3 regions of the Kitasatospora sp. NPDC101183 genome follow, and region 1 is predicted to be linked to each of the others. Evidence: predicted binding sites of a transcription regulator. Region 1 holds the regulator's gene; each other region holds the start of a gene.
What was found. The regulator HrcA, encoded in region 1, represses chaperone genes, less so after heat shock. The targets are predictions, from matches to a motif close to TTNGCACTCNGNNNNNCNGAGTGCNAA.

Region 1 (5,108 bases):
CCGGCGGGACTGCTTGCCCGCCTCCCGGGCGGTGGAGCGCCACTTGGCCAGCGCCTTGGCGCCGCGCTCGCCCTTCCACTGGGTGATGCAGCGCGAGGCCGACCAGGGGATCACCGCGTCCACCCCGACCTCGGTCATGGTCTCCACGGCCAGCTCGCCCCGGTCGCCCTTCGGCAGTGCCTGGACGACGACGATCCGCGGCGCCGGCGGCTCCTCGCGGCGCACCGCCGTCACGGCCACGTCGATCGCGTCCTTGCCGTGCACCTCGGCGACCGTGCCCTCCACGCCCAGGCCCAGCCCGTCCGCCAGGGTGACGGCCTCCCCGGCCGCCAGCCGCTTCACCGCCGCCGCGTGCCGCCCCTCGGGCCCGTCCAGGCGCACCAGCGCGCCGGGCGCGGCGGCGGCGATCCGCTCGGTCTCGACGACGAAGACGGGCGCGGTCATGGCGGGGGTACCTCCGGGTCGGTTCGGGAACGCGAAGAGGGTGCCGGGCCCCCTCCAAAGAGACGAACTGGCCCCGGCACCCTCCCGCGGTGTGGCTAACGGCCGTTGAAGGCGTCCTTCAGACGCGAGAACAGCCCCTGCTGGCCCGGCGCGAACTGCCCGGAGGGCCGCTCCTCGCCGCGCAGCACCGCGAGGCGGCGCAGCAGCTCCTCCTGCTCGGGGTCGAGCTTGGTGGGCGTCTGCACCTCGACGTGCACTATCAGGTCGCCCCGGCCGCCGCCGCGCAGGTGCGTGATGCCCCGGCCGTGCAGCGGGATCGACTGGCCGGACTGGGTGCCGGGCCGGATGTCGACCTCCTCCAGGCCGTCCAGGGTCTGCAGCGGCACCTGGGTGCCGAGCGAGGCGGCCGTCATCGGGATGGTGACGGTGCAGTGCAGGTCGTCGCCGCGCCGCTGGAAGACGGTGTGGCTGGTCTCGGCGATCTCGACGTACAGGTCGCCGGCCGGGCCGCCGCCGGGGCCGACCTCGCCCTCGCCGGCCAGCTGGATGCGGGTGCCGTTGTCGACACCGGCGGGGATCTTGACCGTCAGGGTGCGGCGGGCGCGGACCCGGCCGTCGCCGGCGCACTCCGGGCACGGGGTCGGCACGACGGTGCCGAAGCCCTGGCACTGCGGGCAGGGGCGGGAGGTCATGACCTGGCCCAGGAAGGACCGGGTGACCTGGGAGACCTCGCCCTTGCCGCGGCACATGTCGCAGGTCTGCGCCGAGGTGCCGGGGGCCGCGCCCTCGCCGCTGCACGTGGTGCAGGTGACGGCGGTGTCGACCTGGAGCTCCTTGGTGGTGCCGAACGCGGCCTCCTCCAGGGTGATCTCCAGCCGGATCATGGCGTCCTGGCCGCGGCGGGTGCGCGAGCGCGGCCCGCGCTGGCCTGCCGCGGCGCCGAAGAAGGCGTCCATGATGTCGGAGAAGCCGAAGCCCGCCGCGCCCGCGCCGAAGCCGCCCGCTCCGCCGCCCGGGGACAGCGGGTCCCCGCCGAGGTCGTAGACCTGGCGCTTCTGCGGATCGGAGAGCACCTCGTAGGCGGCGTTGATCTCCTTGAACCGCTCCTGCGTCTTCGGGTCCGGGTTGACGTCCGGGTGCAGTTCGCGCGCCAGGCGCCGGAACGCCTTCTTGATCTCGTCCTGCCCCGCATCCCGTCGGACGCCGAGTACCGCGTAGTAGTCCGTGGCCACCAAATGCTCCGCTTGTTCCGCCTGTAGTAGTGCTGCGATCGGACCCGTCAGCCGTCTGACGGGGGTTTGCTACGACTCGGCCAGGATCTGACCCACGTACCGTGCCACCGCTCGCACCGCCCCCATTGTGCCCGGGTAGTCCATCCGGGTCGGACCGATCACTCCCAGTTTGGCCACGCTCTCGTCGCCCGAACCGTAACCGACGGACACGACGGAGGTGGAATTCAGCCCCTCGTACGCGATCTCTCGGCCGATCCGGACCGTCATCCCCGCGTCCGCGGTCTCACCCAGGAGGCGGAGCAGGACGACCTGCTCCTCCAGGGCTTCCAGCACCGGCTGGATGGTCAGCGGGAAGTCGTGCCCGAAGCGGGTCAGGTTGGCCGTGCCGGCCAGCATGATCCGCTCCTCGTTCTGTTCGGCGAGCGCCTCGAAGAGCGTCGCCAGGACGGTGGTGACCGTCGGCCGGTCGACCTGCTCGAACATGGCCGGCAGCTCCTCCAGGAGCCCCGGCACGTCCGGCAGCCGCTGGCCGGCGGCGTGCGCGTTGATCCTGGCCCTCAGGTCCGCCAGGACGGTCTCGCCGACCGTGCCCGGGCAGTCGACCATCCGCTGCTCGACCCGGCCGGTGTTGGTGATCAGCACCAGCATCACCTTGGCCGGGGCCAGCGCCACCAGTTCGATGTGCCGGACGGTGGAGCGGGTCAGCGAGGGGTACTGCACCACGGCGACCTGCCGGGTCAGCTGGGCGAGCAGGCGCACCGTCCGGGCGACCACGTCGTCCAGGTCGACGGCGCCGTCCAGGAAGTGCCGGATCGCCCGGCGCTCCGGGGCGCTCATCGGCTTGACCTCGGCGAGGCGGTCGACGAACAGGCGGTAGCCCTTGTCGGTGGGGATGCGCCCGGCGCTGGTGTGCGGCTGGTGGATATAGCCCTCCTCCTCCAGCGCCGCCATGTCGTTGCGCACCGTCGCCGGGGAGACGCCGAGGTTGTGCCGTTCCACCAGGGCCTTGGAGCCGACCGGCTCCTCGGTACCCACGTAGTCCTGGACGATGGCGCGCAGCACGGCCAGCTTGCGCTCGTCCAGCTGGCGGACCTCACCGGCCATGGGGCACGCACCTCCCTCTTCGCACGTTGTCCGTCCGTGTCCCTGTTTCGATGGCTCGGACCGCCCCCGGAGGAGGATCCCGACCCTGGCACTCTGTGCATTCGAGTGCCAGAACCGTACCTGCCAGTGTAAGGCCCGGGTCCTCCCCCAGGAACGGCCCGGCCGGGGTGATCCTGCCCGCAGTTCCGGTCCCGCCACCCTCCCGCGGACAAGTCCCGGCGCGGGGGTGGTGCTCCGGGGCCGTCCGGGTGGCAGCATCGAAAGCGACGGCGAACGGAGGAGCAAGCGATGTCGAGCTCGGGCCAGCACACCCGTTTCGCGCCGGACCGCGGCCTGACCAGCCGCATGGTGGCGACGATGTTCGTGATCGGGCTGCTGTACGTCGGTTTCACCGGTCTGCTGATCGCGCTGCTGCGCGGCGCCTGGCCGCTGATCGTCCTGATCTCCGGCGGGCTGTTCGTGGCCCAGTTCTGGTTCAGCGACAAGATCACCGAGCGGGCCATGGGCGCCCGGCCGGTGAGCCCGGAACAGTACCCCCAACTCCACGGCACGATCGACCGGCTCTGCGCCCTGGCCGACATGCCCAAACCCCGCGTGGCGGTGGCCGACACCGACATGCCCAACGCCTTCGCCACCGGCCGCAACCCGCAGAACGCGGTGGTGTGCGTCACCACCGGGCTGCTGCGCCGACTCGAACCGGAGGAGCTGGAGGGCGTCCTCGCCCACGAACTCTCCCACGTCGCGCACCGGGACGTCGCGGTGATGACGGTGGCCGGCTTCCTCGGCGTGCTCGCCGGGGCCATGACCCGGCTCGCCATGTACGGCGGGTTCATGGGCGGCGGGCGCAACAACAACGACCAGAACGCGGCCATCCTCGCGCTGGTCATCCCGCTGGTGTCGATGGTCGTCTACGCCATCAGCTTCCTGCTCACCCGGCTGCTCTCCCGCTACCGCGAACTCGCCGCCGACCGGGCCGCCGCCCAGCTCACCGGCCGACCCAGCGCCCTGGCCTCGGCACTGACCAAGGTGACCGGGCAGATCGCGGCGATCCCCACCAAGGACCTGCGCCAGGCGCAGCCGTACAACGCCTTCTACTTCGCCCCGGCGCTCAGCGCCAAGGAGACGGCCTCGCAGCTGCTCTCCACCCACCCGTCGCTGGAGAAGCGGCTGGAGCAGCTGGCGAAGATCTCCGAGCAGCTGGGCCGCTGAGCCCTCCCCCGACCCGGAAAGGACCGCCGTGGGATTCCTCGACACCCTGTTCGGCCGCACCAAGCCCGTCAAACCCGACCTCGACCAGCTGTTCGGCATCCCCTCCGCCGCCCTCACCCTGGAGGCCGGCGCCGGGTTCCTCCCCACCGGGCTGGGCTCCGTCTGCTTCGCGGCCGTCGAGGGCGCGGCCTTCGTCCAGGTCGAACAGCAGGTGCGGGCCCTGCTGGACGCCGACACCGAGCGCGGCGGCGTCCCGGTCGAGGCCTCCAAGGACGGCTACGGCTACTCCTGGCTCCTCGCCCGCCACCGCCCCGAGGAACTCCCCGAGCTGGTCAACGACCTGCACGCCGTCAACAGCGAGCTGGAGGCCAACGGCTTCGGGCCGCAGCTGCTCTGCTCGCTCGTGGGCTTCCGCAACGCGGAAGGGCAGTCGCTGGCCCTGGTCTACCTCTACAAGCGCGGCACCTTCTACCCCTTCGCCCCGATGCCCGGCGGCGGCGAGCGCCGCAACAGCCCCCTGGAGCTCCAGATCAACGCGATGCTCGGCAACGACCTGCGGCTGGAGAAGGACCTCAGCCGCTGGTTCCCCCTGTGGGGCGCCCCGGGCATGGCGGACTGAGCATGGGACGATCCCCCGGTGACTCCACTCGTGAACCGTGACCGATCGCTTGAGGAGCTGGAGCACGACCGTTGGCCAGCTCCGTCGGGCAACGGGACCCGCCTGATGGCAACCGCGCACCTGCTTCGCCGGAAGCCGATCGGCGAGCTGAACGTCGAGGACCTGCGTCTGCTGATCGGACAGGACGTGGGCCTTCCCTACCTCCTGCCCCTGGCCCTGGAGGTGCTCCGGAATGATCCGATGGCCGAGGGCGACATGTACGAAGGCGATCTGCTGGCCGCCGTACTCTCCAGGAGTCCGGAGAGCTGGCACGACTCGCCCGAACTCCGGCGTGAGCTCCGCCTGATCGTCTCGGAGCTGAGTGGCCTCACACCGTCCCTCGAACAAGCGGTGGAGCACTTCCGAGCGTTGTGATTCCTCGCTCGGGCCCGGGGGAGCCGCCCCGGCTTCGGCACTCCCGCCTGCGCACCGATCCCACCCCCAGGACTCGTGATCGCCCG
Region 2 (5,108 bases), on a different contig from region 1:
AGGGCCTGGCGACGGAGATCAAGGACGGCGCGAGCGTCTCGATCATTCCGGCGGTCGCCGGCGGCTGCTGAGCGAACGGCACCCGAACCGGTCGTCCACGTGTACGGAATTCACTTCTCCGTATGTGTGGGCGGCCGGTTGCATTTCGGCGGGAATATTTCCTGGTCGAGTGGGAGTAGAGTGAGCCTCGGCTGGGAACGGGGGCTCCTTCCTGAATCGCCGTGCGGCGTCCGGCTGATGGGACCGGTCGGGGCCCGGGCCGTGAAACATGTCAGGCAGATGTCAGAATTCCGGCGGGCTTTTGAGGATGTTCGCCCGCTATGTCCGGACTGAAATGCCGATTTCCTTCCGATTCGCTCGGGATTGCCCCTTGACGCCGCGTCGGAATTCCCGGTGATTGGCCCTGTTGCAGAGGGCGTCGATCCGGATACATTCAGCCGCGGTCGACGTAATCGCCTCGCCCGGCGTTCCACGGCGGCCGCGGCTGCGCCCAGGGGGGGTTCCCCGGGCCGGCCTTCCAGAACCGGGTCCGCGACCTGCGGGCGCGTGAAGGGCCAGCACAGCACTAGGGGAGTTCGGAATGGCTCAGGGCACCGTCAAGTGGTTCAACGCGGAGAAGGGCTACGGCTTCATCGCGGTCGACGGTGGTGCGGACGTCTTCGTCCACTACAGCGCGATCCAGATGGACGGCTACCGCACCCTTGAGGAGGGCCAGCGGGTCGAGTTCGAGATCTCCCAGGGACAGAAGGGCCCGCAGGCGGACATGGTTCGCGCGGCGGTCTGACCTTCCGGCTCCAGGAGGCTCGTCACGGCCCACGGCTGGTGACCACTCGCTTCTTCGGCGGGCCCGTACGACACCTGTCGTGCGGGCCCGTTCGCATGCCCGGACGGGGCTCCGCGGGGGTTCCGAGGGGGCTCGCGGGTTGGTCACGGGGCTTGCACTCGACCACCCGGAGTGCTAATCATTGGCGTTAGCACTCACAGCTTGAGAGTGATAAGCGGACCGGGTCGGTGAGGCCCCAGGAGCGGCAGGGAATGGACCTCCGCACACCAGGGCCGTCCGTCGCGGGCACCCCTTGGTCCGAGCAGTCGACCGTGTCCCGGAGGACCACTTCTGATGGCCAAGATCATCGCCTTTGATGAGGAAGCTCGCCGCGGCCTTGAGCGTGGCATGAACCAGCTCGCCGACGCGGTGAAGGTCACGCTCGGCCCCAAGGGCCGCAACGTCGTGCTGGAGAAGAAGTGGGGCGCCCCCACGATCACCAACGACGGTGTCTCCATCGCCAAGGAGATCGAGCTCGAGGACCCGTACGAGAAGATCGGTGCGGAGCTCGTCAAGGAGGTCGCCAAGAAGACGGACGACGTCGCGGGCGACGGCACCACCACCGCCACCGTGCTCGCCCAGGCCCTGGTTCGCGAGGGTCTGCGCAACGTCGCCGCCGGCGCCAACCCGATGGCCCTGAAGCGCGGTATCGAGAAGGCCGTCGCCGCCGTCTCGGACCAGCTGCTGGCCCAGGCCAAGGACGTGGAGACCAAGGAGCAGATCGCCTCCACCGCCTCCATCTCGGCCGCCGACACCCAGATCGGCGAGCTCATCGCCGAGGCCATGGACAAGGTCGGCAAGGAAGGCGTCATCACCGTCGAGGAGAGCAACACCTTCGGTCTGGAGCTCGAGCTCACCGAGGGCATGCGCTTCGACAAGGGCTACATCTCCGCCTACTTCGCGACCGACCTGGAGCGCATGGAGGCGACGTTCGAGGACCCGTACATCCTCATCGCCAACTCCAAGATCGGCTCGGTCAAGGACCTCCTGCCGCTGCTGGAGAAGGTCATGCAGAGCGGCAAGCCGCTCGTCATCATCGCCGAGGACGTCGAGGGCGAGGCCCTGTCGACCCTGGTCGTGAACAAGATCCGCGGCACCTTCAAGTCCGTCGCCGTCAAGGCCCCGGGCTTCGGTGACCGCCGCAAGGCCATGCTCGGCGACATCGCCATCCTCACCGGTGGCACCGTGATCTCCGAGGAGGTCGGCCTCAAGCTGGAGAACGCCGGCGTCGACCTGCTGGGCACCGCCCGCAAGGTGGTCATCACCAAGGACGAGACCACCATCGTCGACGGTGGCGGCGACAGCGACCAGGTCGCCGGCCGCGTGAACCAGATCCGTGCCGAGATCGAGAACAGCGACTCGGACTACGACCGCGAGAAGCTCCAGGAGCGCCTCGCCAAGCTGGCCGGCGGCGTGGCCGTCATCAAGGCCGGCGCGGCCACCGAGGTGGAGCTCAAGGAGCGCAAGCACCGCATCGAGGACGCCGTCCGCAACGCCAAGGCCGCCGTCGAGGAGGGCATCGTCGCCGGTGGCGGCGTCGCCCTGCTGCAGGCCGGTGTCGCGTTCGACAAGCTGGAGCTGGACGGCGACGAGGCCACCGGTGCCAACATCGTCAAGGTCGCGCTCGAGGCCCCGATCAAGCAGATCGCGACCAACGCCGGCCTCGAGGGCGGTGTCGTGGTGGAGAAGGTGCGCAACCTCCCCGCCGGTCACGGCCTGAACGCCGCCACCAACGAGTACGTCGACCTGGTCGCCGCGGGCATCATCGACCCGGCCAAGGTCACGCGCTCCGCGCTGCAGAACGCCGCCTCCATCGCGGCGCTGTTCCTCACCACCGAGGCCGTCATCGCCGACAAGCCGGAGAAGGCCGCCGCGGCCGCCGGCGGCGGCATGCCGGGCGGTGACATGGACTTCTGATCCTGATCGGATCAGCAGGTTCTGATCGCGTGGGCGGTCCCCCTCGGGGGGCCGCCCACGCGGCGTTCTACCGGAGAATGGACGGATGGGTTCCGACGACATCGAGAACGCCCTGCACAACGCGCGGGCGCTGATCCTGGCCGACCTCACCGCCCGGGACGTGGCGGACGCCGCCGTGGTCTCCCTGGTGGAGGAGGCCGTCGCGCACCGCCGCTGGTGGCTGGAGCAGTGGCCGGACGGCACGGAGTACGTGCTGGGGCTGGTCGCCCAGGACGTGCAGGACGCGCTGCTGGAGGCGTACGGGCGGTGGCCGCTGTGCGCCGTCTGCGCCGAGGAGGGCGACCCTCACGCGCTGGGCGTGGAGCCGGAGTTGGGTCCTGACCCGCACTGGGTGTGCGGGAAGAAGGGCGAAGTGGTCGCAGCAGTAGGAGAGTTGCGCCCCTGACGTTCATGTGGATTCGGTACGGTGCCGTCATGCAGCGCTGGATGTGGGGTGTGGTGGGCGGCATCGGCGGCTTCGCGGCCTGGTGGGCCGTGCTGGAGGCCGCGGGGCTGGGGCAGGACGGGTGGTGGGTCATCGTGGGGCGCGTCCTGTGCGTGACCGCCGGGGTGGCCGTCGCGAACCTGCTGGTGGCGCGGCGGAGTTGAGACCGGTCTAGAGTGCGGCCAGTTCGGCCGTGAGGTTGGCGCGGGCGGGCTCCTCGAAGCGCGTCCGCGCGTCCGGCGTGCGGAAGAGCAGGGGAAGCGCCAGCAGGGCGCGCAGGACGGCCGCGCGCCCCGCCCGGAAGTCCGGCTCGGGCACGAAGCCGTACTCCTCGCGGACGGCCGCCGCGTAGGCCGCGTACGCCTCCGGAGCGCCGCCCAGGACGGCGAGGTCGGCGTCGCAGAGCACCTCCCCGTCGCGGTCGCCCGGCGCCGGGGCGTGGGTGACTGTCAGCAGGACGAGCCGCTCGACCTCGGCGACCCGCTCGGCGGGCAGGCCCGCGGCGGTCAGGGCGCGGTGGGCCAGGGCGGCGCTGCGCTCCTCGTTCTCGGTGCGGTCGGGCCGGTAGACGGCGTCGTGGAACCAGGCGGCGAGGCGGACGGTGTCCGCGTCCCCGGCATGCCCGGCGAGCGCGTCGACGTGCCGCAGCACAGCCCGCAGGTGGTCCACCCCGTGGTAGCGGCGCTGCGGCTCCGACCAGCGGCGCAGCAGCTCCCGCCCGTACGGCCCGGGGTCGACGGCGGCGCCGCAGCGGGTCAGCAGGGCGGTCCAGTCGGCGAGCAGGTCCTCGGTCATGCGCCCATTCTTCGCCGGGCGGAGGCCCCTGGACAGATATGCCGTTCGGCGATATATGTAGTCGTATGACAGAACGCTCCATGCAGGAGCCGACGCTGCTGCTGCTCACCGCCCTGGCCGACGCTCCCAGACACGGCTACGCCCTGATCCAGGAGGTCGCCGCCATCTCGGACGGCCGGGTCAAGATGCGCACCGGCACCCTGTACGGCGCCCTCGACCGCCTGCTCCAGCAGGGCCTGATCGAGGTCGCCGCGGAGGAGGTCGTCGACGGCCGGGCCCGGCGCAGCTACGCGCTGACCGACGCCGGCCGGGCGGCCCTGGCCACCGAGGCCGAGCGCCTGCGGGCGGTGGCCACCGAGGCGGAGCGCCGCCTCTCCAAGATGCGGTCGATGCTGTGGGGCGCGGGCCCGAAGGGCGCGTCCTCGGCAGGGGGGAGCACGACATGACGACACCGACGATGGTGGGAGCGCCCTCGGCCGCACTGCGCGCCGTGCTCCAGCTCTACCCGGCCGGCTACCGGCGTGAGCGGGGCGCGGAGCTGGCCGCGGTCTTCGCCGACACCACGGCCCGGGCCGGGCGCACGGCGGTGGCCCGCGAGGTGTTCGACCTCGCGCTGTACGGCCTGCGGGTGCGGGTCGGGCTGACGGGCTCCTCGCAGACGGGCCGGCTGCTGGCGCTCGTCGCACCGATGATCGCCGGCGCGGTGGCCGGGGCGGCGCTGGTGCCCTGGCTGGCCGACCCGGACGGCACCACCCACCTGCTCAGCTGGAACCACTCCCTCGGCGCGTACGCCGAGGTGTTCTTCCAGCCGGTGGGCGCGATGCTGCTGATCGTGGCGGCGGCACTGGGCCGCTGGACGGCGGCGCGCGGGCTGGCCCTGTTCCTCGGCGTGATGGCGCTGGGCGAGCTGGGCGGGGCCTTCGTGGACTCGCACTTCGAGGACCTCTGGTGGCCGGGCTACATCGGGATGGCCACGCTGCCGTTCGTCTTCGCCGCGCTGCTGCTGGTCGCGGCGCCGAAGGACCTGCTGCCCCGGCTCTCGGTGCGCTCGGCGGGCCTGGTGCTGGCCTCGGTGGCCGCGGGCGGGCT
Region 3 (5,108 bases), on a different contig from region 1:
CCAGGTGTCCACACCGGTACATCAACGGCCCACCGTGCCGCCCGGCGGCAACCCCGCCGAGCGTCCGGTCCGGGCGGAAGAGCCTCTGAAGGGAATGAGCCATGGCAGATTTCTCCCGCCTCCCCGGCCCCAACGCGGACCTCTGGGACTGGCAGCTCTCGGCGGCCTGCCGCGGCGTGGACAGCTCGCTCTTCTTCCACCCCGAGGGCGAGCGCGGGGCGGCGCGCAGTTCGCGCGAGGCCAGCGCCAAGGAGGTCTGCATGCGCTGCCCGGTGATCGCCGAGTGCGCGGCGCACGCGCTGGCGGTCCGTGAGCCGTACGGGGTCTGGGGCGGGATGACCGAGGACGAGCGCGAGGAGATGCTGGGCCGCTCGCGGCACCGGCTGGTGGAGGTCCCGCTGACCCCGCCGGCGATCGCCCAGCGTTAGCACCGGCCGTCACGTCGCGCCGTGAAGAAACGTTCCTTCGCGGCGCCGCAGGACCCGAACGGCCCCAAAGCCCGCCGCCGACCGTCAGCGGTCGGCCGCCGCCCCCGCCAGCCGCTCCAGCATCAGCGCCACCGCCGGGACCTCGGCGAGGTCCGGCAGGGTCAGCGCCACCACCCGACGCACCGCGGGAGCCCCCGAGGCCGTCCGCACCGGCACCGTCGACACGCCGTCAGGACGCACCGACTGCAGCGCCAGCCGGGGCAGCACCGCCACCCCCAGACCGGCCGCCACCAGGCCGACCACCGCCGGGTAGTCGTCGGTCGCGAAGTCGATCCGGGGCTCGAAGCCCGCTCCGGCACACAGCTCCACCAGGTGCCCCCGGCACTGCGGGCAGCCGGCGATCCACTGCTCCCCCGCCAGCTCGGCCAGCTCCACCGGCCCCTCGCGCCCGGCCAGCGGGTGCCCGGCGGGCAGCAGGCCCACCAGCGGGTCGTCCAGCAGCGGGGTGACCACCAGGTCGGACCAGTCGGTCCCGGCGCTGAGCTGCTGCGCCTCCAGATTGGCCTCGGCCCGCGCCTCGCGCGGCGTGCCGTGCCCGGCGGACGGTGCCGGGGCCGCCACCCCGTCCGACTGCGGGTAGCGGAAGGCCAGCGCGATCTCGCACTCCCCGCCGCGCAGCATCGCCAGCGACTCCGGCGGCTCCGCCTCGACCAGCGACACCCGCACCCCCGGGTGGCCGTCCCGCAACCGGGCGACGGCCGGCGGCACCAGGGTGGAGCTGGCGGTCGGAAAGGAGACCAGCCGCACCCGCCCGGCCCGCAGCCCGGCGATCGCGGCCACCTCCTCCTCGGCGGCCGAGAGCCCCGCCAGGATGCCGGTGGCGTGCTTGAGCAGGACCTTCCCGGCCTCGCTGAGCTGCATCCCCCGGCCCGAGCGGACCACCAGCGGGGTGTCCACCGACTTCTCCAGGGCCTTCATCTGCTGGCTGATGGCAGGCTGCGTGCACCCCAGCTCGCGGGCGGCGGCGGAGAAGGAGCCGGTGCGGGCGACGGCACGCAGAACGCGCAGATGGCGGGCCTCGATCATGCCTCAGTTATAAGGCAATCTTTGCTGAGAGCAAAATTCCTCTGATAGTTGAGGCTTCAAACGGATCGTACCGGGAAACGCCGGAGGCCCGGCCGCGCCCCTCGCGGGGAGCGGACCGGGCCTCCGGTCAGCCGTTCAGGTCATCAGACCGTCAGACCTTCAGCTCATGGCCTCAGTGGGAGTGGCCGTGGCCGCCGTGCGAGTGGCCGGCCTCCGGCTCCTCCTCCTTCTTCTCCACCACGAGGGTCTCGGTGGTGAGCAGCAGGGAGGCGATCGAGGCGGCGTTCTCCAGGGCGGAGCGGGTGACCTTGACCGGGTCGATGACGCCGGCCTTCACCAGGTCGCCGTACTCGCCGGTGGCGGCGTTGTAGCCGAAGCCCGCCTCCAGCTCGGCGACCTTGTGGGTGATGACGTAGCCCTCGAGGCCGGCGTTCTGGGCGATCCAGCGCAGCGGCTCGTGCAGCGCCTTGCGGACGACGGAGACACCGGTGGCCTCGTCACCCGACAGGCCCAGGCCGCCGTCCAGCACCTTGGCGGCGTGGACGAGGGAGGCGCCGCCACCGGCGACGATGCCCTCCTCGACCGCGGCGCGGGTCGCCGAGATGGCGTCCTCCAGGCGGTGCTTGCGCTCCTTGAGCTCCACCTCGGTGGCGGCGCCGACCTTGATGACGCAGACGCCGCCGGCCAGCTTGGCCAGGCGCTCCTGCAGCTTCTCGCGGTCCCAGTCCGAGTCGGTCGCGGCGATCTCGCCCTTGATCTGGGCGACGCGGCCGGCGACGGCCTCGGTGTCACCGGCGCCGTCGACGACGGTGGTCTCGTCCTTGGTGATGGTCACGCGGCGGGCGGTGCCCAGCACGTCCAGGCCGACCTGGTCGAGCTTGAGGCCGACCTCCTCGGAGATGACCTGGCCACCGGTCAGGACGGCCAGGTCGCCGAGGATCGCCTTGCGGCGGTCGCCGAAGCCCGGGGCCTTGACGGCGACGGCGTTGAAGGTGCCGCGGATCTTGTTCACGACCAGGGTCGACAGCGCCTCGCCGTCGACGTCCTCGGCGATGATCAGCAGCGGCTTGGAGGCACCGCCCTGCAGGATCTTCTCCAGCAGCGGCAGCAGCTCCTGGATGGAGGAGATCTTGCCCTGGTTGATCAGGATGTACGGGTCCTCGAGGACCGCTTCCTGACGCTCGGCGTCCGTGACGAAGTACGGCGACAGGTAGCCCTTGTCGAACTGCATGCCCTCGGTGAAGTCCAGCTCCACGCCGAAGGTGTTCGACTCCTCGACGGTGATGACACCGTCCTTGCCGACCTTGTCGATCGCCTCGGCGATCAGCTCGCCGACCTGGGTGTCCTGCGCGGAGAGGGACGCGACGGCGGCGACGTCGTCCTTGCCCTCGATCTCGCGGGCGACGGACAGCAGGTGCTCGGAGACGGCGGCGACGGCCTTGTCGATGCCCTTCTTCAGGGCGGCCGGGCCGGCACCGGCGGCGACGTTGCGCAGACCCTCGTTGACCAGGGCCTGGGCCAGCACGGTGGCGGTGGTGGTGCCGTCGCCCGCGACGTCGTTGGTCTTGGTGGCGACCTCCTTGACGAGCTGCGCGCCAAGGTTCTCGTACGGGTCGTCGAGCTCGACCTCACGGGCGATGGTCACGCCGTCGTTGGTGATGGTCGGGGCGCCGAACTTCTTGTCGATGACGACGTTGCGGCCCTTGGGGCCGATGGTCACCTTGACGGTGTCGGCCAGCTTGTTGACACCGCGCTCCAGCGAGCGGCGGGCGTCCTCGTCGAACTGCAGGATCTTCGCCATGTTCCCTATTCCCTCGGGGCTGCGGCCGGTTCGGGGCCGCCGAACTAGGTGGACCAACGACCACGCCCCGGGCCCCTGTCACTAGGGACACGGATCCGGGGCGGGGGTGGGACGTCTTACTTCTCGATGATCGCGAGGACGTCGCGGGCCGAGAGGACGAGGTACTCCTCGCCCTGGTACTTGACCTCGGTGCCGCCGTACTTCGAGTACAGGACGATGTCACCCACGGCGACGTCGAGCGGCAGACGCTGGCCGTCCTCGAAGCGGCCCGGGCCGACAGCCAGGACGACGCCCTCCTGGGGCTTCTCCTTGGCGGTGTCCGGGATCACCAGGCCGGAGGCCGTGGTGGTCTCGGCGTCGAGCGGCTGGACCACAATGCGGTCCTCGAGCGGCTTGATGGCAACCTTGCTGCTGGTGGTCACGTCCGAGCTCCCCTTCGGAGATTACGGGGTTTTCTAACGGGTAGGGGCGAACCTGCGTGCCTGCCGTCGCGGGGGTCAGACACACGTCTTCGCATTAGCACTCCCCCAGTGGGGAGTGCCAAGGACGACCATAGGCCGGTGTTAGCACTCAGTCAACCAGAGTGCCAACGACGCGCCCCCGGAACCCGCTCCCCGGTTGAGTAGCCGTACTCATGTGCGGCCGCCGCACCCGCGGCCAGACTCGTGCCATGACCGACACCCCGGCCCGCATCGGCCCGTCCCGGTTGAAGGACGCCTCCCTCTCCCTGCTGTCGCTGCCCCTGCTGGGGGCCGTGCTCCCGTTCGCCGTCTTCTCCCTCGTCTGCGCCCTCGGCTCCGGCCCCGGCCACGGGGACGACGGCGACGGCCTCATGTGGGCCTTCCTCGGGTACGGGATGATCGCCGGCCCGCTCGTCGCCCTGGTGGTGGACATCGTCGTCGCCGTGCGCAGCCACCGCACCGGCTACCGCCTCCTCCCCGTCGCCGCCGGGATCGCACCCTTCGTCGCCCCGGCCCTGCTCTCCACCGGCGTCCTGTGGTGACCACGCCCTCGCCCCGGAACCCGCGAGAATGAGCCCGTGGACACCGAGAACCTCCTGCCCCTCCTGACCCCCCGGGGCCAGGCCCTGCTCGCCGAGCTGCGCGAGTTCGCGCCCGAGGAGGAGCTGGCGCTCGCCACCCGGCTGCGGCGCGAGCACCCGGCGGAGCTGGTGTCCGCCGCCTTCGGGCAGGCCCGGCTGCGGCAGCGGGCGCGGGCGAAGTTCGGGGCGGACGCCGACCTGATGTACTTCACGCCCAACGGCGTCGAGCAGTCCACCCGGCGCGAGGTCGCCGAGTGGCGGGCCCGCCGCTTCACCGAGCTGGGCGTACGGCGCCTCGCGGACCTCTGCTGCGGCATCGGCGGGGACGTGCTGGCGCTGGCCCGGGCGGGCATCCAGGTGCTGGCCGTCGACAAGGACCCGGCCGCCTGCGCCGCCACCGCCGCGAACGCCGCCGCGCTGGGCCTGGCCGACCTGGTCGAGGTGGTCTGCGCGGACGTCGCCGAGGTGGACGTCACCGGCTACGACGCGGTGTTCACCGACCCGGCCCGGCGCACCGCGCGCGGCCGGGTGTTCGACCCGGAGGCGTACGCCCCGCCGCTCTCCTGGGCGATCGAGGCCGGCCGCCGCACCCCCGTCGGCGCGCTCAAGGTCGCCCCCGGCATCCCCCACGAGGCCGTCCCCGAGGACGCCGAGGCCGAGTGGGTCTCCGACCACGGGGACGTCAAGGAGGCCGTGCTCTGGTTCGGCACCAAGGCCTCCAGCCCCCACCGCGCCACCCTGCTGCCCCAGG

Region 2: groL (chaperonin GroEL) is a predicted target of HrcA. The motif match lies at 936-962, and genes of this name have one in related genera.
Region 3: groES (co-chaperone GroES) is a predicted target of HrcA. The motif match lies at 3,879-3,905, and genes of this name have one in related genera.

What each region holds. Positions count from the first base shown of each region.
Region 1 is NZ_JBIWOW010000018.1:61,154-66,261, reverse strand. Features, by position in the region: gene ACIRRS_RS25070 (16S rRNA (uracil(1498)-N(3))-methyltransferase) at 1-444, opposite strand, end outside; gene dnaJ (molecular chaperone DnaJ) at 540-1,676, opposite strand; gene hrcA (heat-inducible transcriptional repressor HrcA) at 1,746-2,780, opposite strand; gene htpX (zinc metalloprotease HtpX) at 3,069-3,989, shown strand; gene ACIRRS_RS25050 (hypothetical protein) at 4,018-4,608, shown strand; gene ACIRRS_RS25045 (contact-dependent growth inhibition system immunity protein) at 4,627-5,022, shown strand.
Region 2 is NZ_JBIWOW010000007.1:5,416-10,523, forward strand. Features, by position in the region: gene ACIRRS_RS11010 (ubiquitin-like small modifier protein 1) at 1-71, shown strand, start outside; gene ACIRRS_RS11015 (cold-shock protein) at 581-784, shown strand; gene groL (chaperonin GroEL) at 1,118-2,740, shown strand; gene ACIRRS_RS11025 (hypothetical protein) at 2,826-3,185, shown strand; gene ACIRRS_RS11030 (hypothetical protein) at 3,215-3,388, shown strand; gene ACIRRS_RS11035 (hypothetical protein) at 3,396-4,019, opposite strand; gene ACIRRS_RS11040 (PadR family transcriptional regulator) at 4,085-4,465, shown strand; gene ACIRRS_RS11045 (hypothetical protein) at 4,462-5,108, shown strand, end outside.
Region 3 is NZ_JBIWOW010000009.1:255,938-261,045, reverse strand. Features, by position in the region: gene ACIRRS_RS15545 (WhiB family transcriptional regulator) at 102-428, shown strand; gene ACIRRS_RS15540 (LysR family transcriptional regulator) at 513-1,514, opposite strand; gene groL (chaperonin GroEL) at 1,687-3,315, opposite strand; gene groES (co-chaperone GroES) at 3,432-3,737, opposite strand; gene ACIRRS_RS15525 (hypothetical protein) at 3,986-4,318, shown strand; gene ACIRRS_RS15520 (methyltransferase domain-containing protein) at 4,355-5,108, shown strand, end outside.